2 regions of the Xenorhabdus sp. TS4 genome follow, and region 1 is predicted to be linked to the other one. Evidence: predicted binding sites of a transcription regulator. Region 1 holds the regulator's gene; the other holds the start of a gene.
What was found. Region 1 encodes CRP, which controls carbon source genes, mostly activating them, when cyclic AMP is high. Its sites were predicted from a motif close to ATGTGANNNNNNTCACAT; they were not measured.

Region 1 (2,213 bases):
AGGTGAAAAATTGTGGCATGTCAGCAATATTTTTACCAATGAGCCTGCCTTAACTTTAGCGCAAAAATTGATTGATTCGACCTTTGCTCAAAAAGTCTTTTTCGCTAATTCGGGAGCGGAAGCCAATGAAGCGGCATTTAAATTAGCACGTCGTTATGCGATTACTCGTCATTATCCCAATAAAACCAAAATCATTGCATTCCATCAGGCGTTTCATGGTCGTACCTTTTTCACTGTTTCGGTAGGAGGGCAGCCGAAATATGCCGAAGGGTTTGGACCTAAACCTGCTGATATTGTTCACGTGCCTTTTAATGATTTGGATGCCGTCAGGGCGGAAATCGATGATCACACTTGTGCTGTTGTTTTGGAGCCAATTCAAGGAGAAGGGGGGGTTACTCCTGCGACGATGGAGTTTCTGCATGGGGTGCGTGAATTGTGCGATAAGCATCAGGCTTTGTTGGTCTTTGATGAAGTTCAGAGTGGGATGGGGCGCACGGGTAAGTTATATGCTTACCAGCATTATGGCGTACAGCCGGATATCTTGACGACAGCAAAAGCGCTGGGGGGCGGTTTTCCAATTAGTGCAATGTTAACGACAGATACAATAGCGGCGGCAATGGAAACGGGGGCACATGGAACGACTTATGGTGGAAATCCATTGGCTTGTAGCGTCGGTTGTGTCGTACTGGATATCATCAATACGCCAGAAGTGCTGATGGGCGTGGAAAAACGGCACGATATGTACACTCATGCTCTGGAAAAGATGAACCAAAAATATGGTATCTTCCATGAATTTCGTGGAAAAGGCTTGCTGATTGGGGCCGTATTGAAAGCCGAATATCAGGGTAAGGCCAGAGAAATATTGCAGCAAGCGGCGGAACTGGGATTGATGTTATTAAGTGCAGGAGACAGCATCTTGCGTTTTACACCATCATTGATCATTTCTGAGGACGAAATCACAGAGGGTATGATGCGGCTGGAAATGGCGATATCCCGCTGGTTAAACAAATAACAGTAAAAAAAGCCAGTACGAAGTAACGGATTGCACTGGCTGAGTAGTTTCTGGTTTATCGGGAATTAACGTGTCCCATAAACGACGATGGTTTTGCCATGTGCAGAGATCAGGTTTTGATCTTCCAGCATTTTCAGGATACGGCCAACCGTTTCACGGGAGCAACCCACAATCTGCCCAATTTCCTGACGTGTGATTTTGATTTGCATACCATCAGGGTGAGTCATTGCATCAGGCTGTTTGGCCAAATTGAGCAACGTCTGGGCGATACGACCTGTAACGTCCAGAAAGGCTAAGTTACCTACTTTTTCGGAAGTGGTTTGTAGGCGACTTGCCATCTGAGCAGATAAACGCATCAGAATATCAGGATTCACCTGAATTAACTGGCGAAATTTCTTATAGGAAATTTCAGCCACTTCGCAGGCACTTTTTGCTCGCACCCATGCAGTACGCTCTTGTCCCTCTTCAAACAATCCAAGTTCACCAATGAAATCTCCCTGATTTAAATAAGAGAGAATCATCTCCTTACCTTCTTCATCTTTTATTAGAACAGCAACCGAACCTTTAACAATGTAGTAAAGCGTTTCTGCTTTCTCGCCTTGATGAATAAGCGTGCTCTTGGATGGATATTTGTGAATATGGCAGTGTGACAAAAACCATTCAAGAGTAGGGTCTGTTTGTGGCTTGCCGAGAACCATTCGCTTTATCCTCTGTTGTTATTTCTGCCTTTATAGTGTGAGAAACGGTAGTTCCTCTTCAGGCTAGCTTTTAAAGTCAATAGATTAACATATTAACCTGCTGAAAAACTGACAAGCGGGAATTTTATATGGATTATAAGGATGTCAAAATGTAGGTATATTGATCTTAACCCATATACCTTGCCAGTTCGCGCTTGTAACCTTGTTTGTAACACAGGAAAGCATTTCTGTCTCCTCCTGTATCGCTTCAGCATATTAAACTGACTGGTAGATTACCAGAAATCAGGCAGAAGAGTTGGTTTTATTGATTTTACATTTATAAAAGGGAAAAAATTATGTCACAAAAAATGGTCTGTTTATTTAAATAAAACAGGTAACGTTATTTTTTGTTACCTGCCTTATTAAAAATTAAATAGGGATTAAATTACGAAATTTTTTTGCCTTCCAGTAATTGCTTAACAAGCGGTGCCATAATTAATTCCATTGCCAGCCCCATTTTTCCA
Region 2 (2,213 bases), on a different contig from region 1:
TATGGAAGAAAAAGAGCAAAAATCACTTCCAAGCCTATTTCTTTCTCTTTTACCCATCGTCGTGCCAATTGTCCTGATTTTTATTGGTGTAATTAGTGGAATGATACTGAGAACTGATGAGTTTGCTGGTCAGGAGAACGCTGTCTATTTTCAGATTTTTGATTTTCTAGGATCACCCATTATTGCGCTAGCAATCAGTGTATTACTGGCGGTTTATACCTTAATGCCAAACGTCAGTAAGCATGAAGTGATAGAACATCTGGAAACAGGGTTAAAAACTGTAGGCATTATTTTGTTGGTGTCAGGAGCGGGAGGAGCATTAGGCGCAGTGTTGAACGAAGGCTCAACAGGGACGATATTAGCGCATTATATTGCCAGCCTGCCCATAACACCGGTTTTGATCCCATTTATCATTGCAACGCTCATACGCATAATTCAAGGCTCTGGTACAGTGGCAATGATAACTGCGGCTTCTATTTCTGCGCCGGTTATCAAGCAGATACCGGATGTTAATATGTTGGTGGCGGCTCAAGCTGCGATGATGGGTACACTGTTTTTCAGTTACTTCAATGACTGTTTTTTCTGGGTGGTTAACCGGATGATGGGCATTAAAAGTGCGAGGCAGCAGATTATCGTCTGGTCGATTCCCACCACAATTGCATGGGGGATCGGATTGTGTGGTGTACTGCTTCTTAATCTCGTCATGTAACTTTTTATGTGAATGGCTTATGTGAATGGTGATAGTACTCTGTAGAGAGCATTATCTTTTAAATGTGATTTTTATCACAAATTTATGTATGTGTTTCTTTCTTATGTTAATTAAAGATGATTTCAATCACTAAAAAATGTCAGAGTATTGACTAAATTTAGGTATTCATATTTTGAATCATGTCCGTTGAGGAGTCTGATATGTCTGATGTGTTTCACTTAGGTATCACCAAAAGCGACCTGCAAGGCGCAACTCTCGCGATTGTACCCGGCGATCCTAACCGTGTTGAGAAAATTGCGCGACTGATGGATAACCCAGTACATTTGGCTTCCCACCGTGAATTTACAACCTGGCGTGCAGAAATTAACGGAAAGGCTGTGGTTGTCTGCTCTACAGGTATTGGAGGCCCCTCAACGTCGATTGCTGTAGAAGAACTGGCACAGTTAGGAGTACGTACTTTCCTGCGTATCGGAACAACTGGGGCAATTCAGCCACATATTAATGTAGGGGATATATTGGTTACGACGGCCGCAGTTCGCTTGGACGGTGCCAGTTTGCACTTTGCCCCAATGGAGTTCCCTGCGGTTGCTGATTTTGAGTGTACAAATGCCTTGTATGAAGCCGCAAAAGCATCTGGTTCTGCTACCCATGTTGGTATTACTGCATCTTCCGATACCTTCTATCCGGGCCAGGAACGTTACGATACTTATTCTGGCCGTGTCGTTCGGCGTTTCCAGGGTTCGATGAAAGAATGGCAAGAAATGGGCGTAATGAACTTTGAGATGGAATCAGCAACATTGCTAACCATGTGTGCAAGTCAGGGATTGCGTGCTGGTATGGTGGCGGGTGTGATTGTTAACCGTACCCAACAGGAAATCCCAGATGCAGAATTACTGAAGAAAACAGAAAGCAATACGCTGGGGATAGTTGTGGAGGCTGCCCGTCGCCTGCTGTAATGCCTTTCATTGAGGGTCAGAACATTCTGGCCCTATCGTTTGTGCGATCTTTTCTTCCCTTCATGTCAAAATTTGCTAATGTCATAGCATTTTGTACTAATAGATAGTTTGTTCTATTAACTATTTTTTAATCGCAACAAGAGTGACTATGACCACAACATTTCTATCTCATCCTTCACTACTTCCTTTGAATGGCGGCATTAATTTTCGTGATTTAGGTAATAAGACACTGAACAACGGCGCCAAGATTAAACCAGGATTGTTATTTCGTTCCGGTTCACTGGATAGGCTGACAGAAAACGATCAGGCTTTTTTAGTGGATCAAAACCTTTTGCAGATCATTGATTATCGTGATAGCAGCGAAGTTATGGATAAACCAGATCGAGTATGGAATGGGGCGCATTATCACCATGCTCCTGCCAACCCTCTTTCCAAAGAAGTGGATGCTAATCTGGATAAGTTAGACAAGGAAATATTGGAGCAATTCGACGCGAAAACATTTATGTCTCGCTTATATGAATTGTTACCCATTAACAATCCAGCATATA

Region 2: the regulator CRP is predicted to act here: its motif matches at 772-789, upstream of udp (uridine phosphorylase).

What each region holds. Positions count from the first base shown of each region.
Region 1 covers NZ_NKHQ01000001.1:122,025-124,237, reverse strand. The annotation lists gene Xets_RS00470 (aspartate aminotransferase family protein) at 1-1,012, shown strand, start outside; gene crp (cAMP-activated global transcriptional regulator CRP) at 1,078-1,710, opposite strand; gene Xets_RS00460 (phosphoribulokinase) at 2,135-2,213, opposite strand, start outside.
Region 2 covers NZ_NKHQ01000004.1:38,013-40,225, forward strand. The annotation lists gene Xets_RS03465 (GntP family permease) at 1-709, shown strand, start outside; gene udp (uridine phosphorylase) at 910-1,665, shown strand; gene Xets_RS03475 (tyrosine-protein phosphatase) at 1,814-2,213, shown strand, end outside.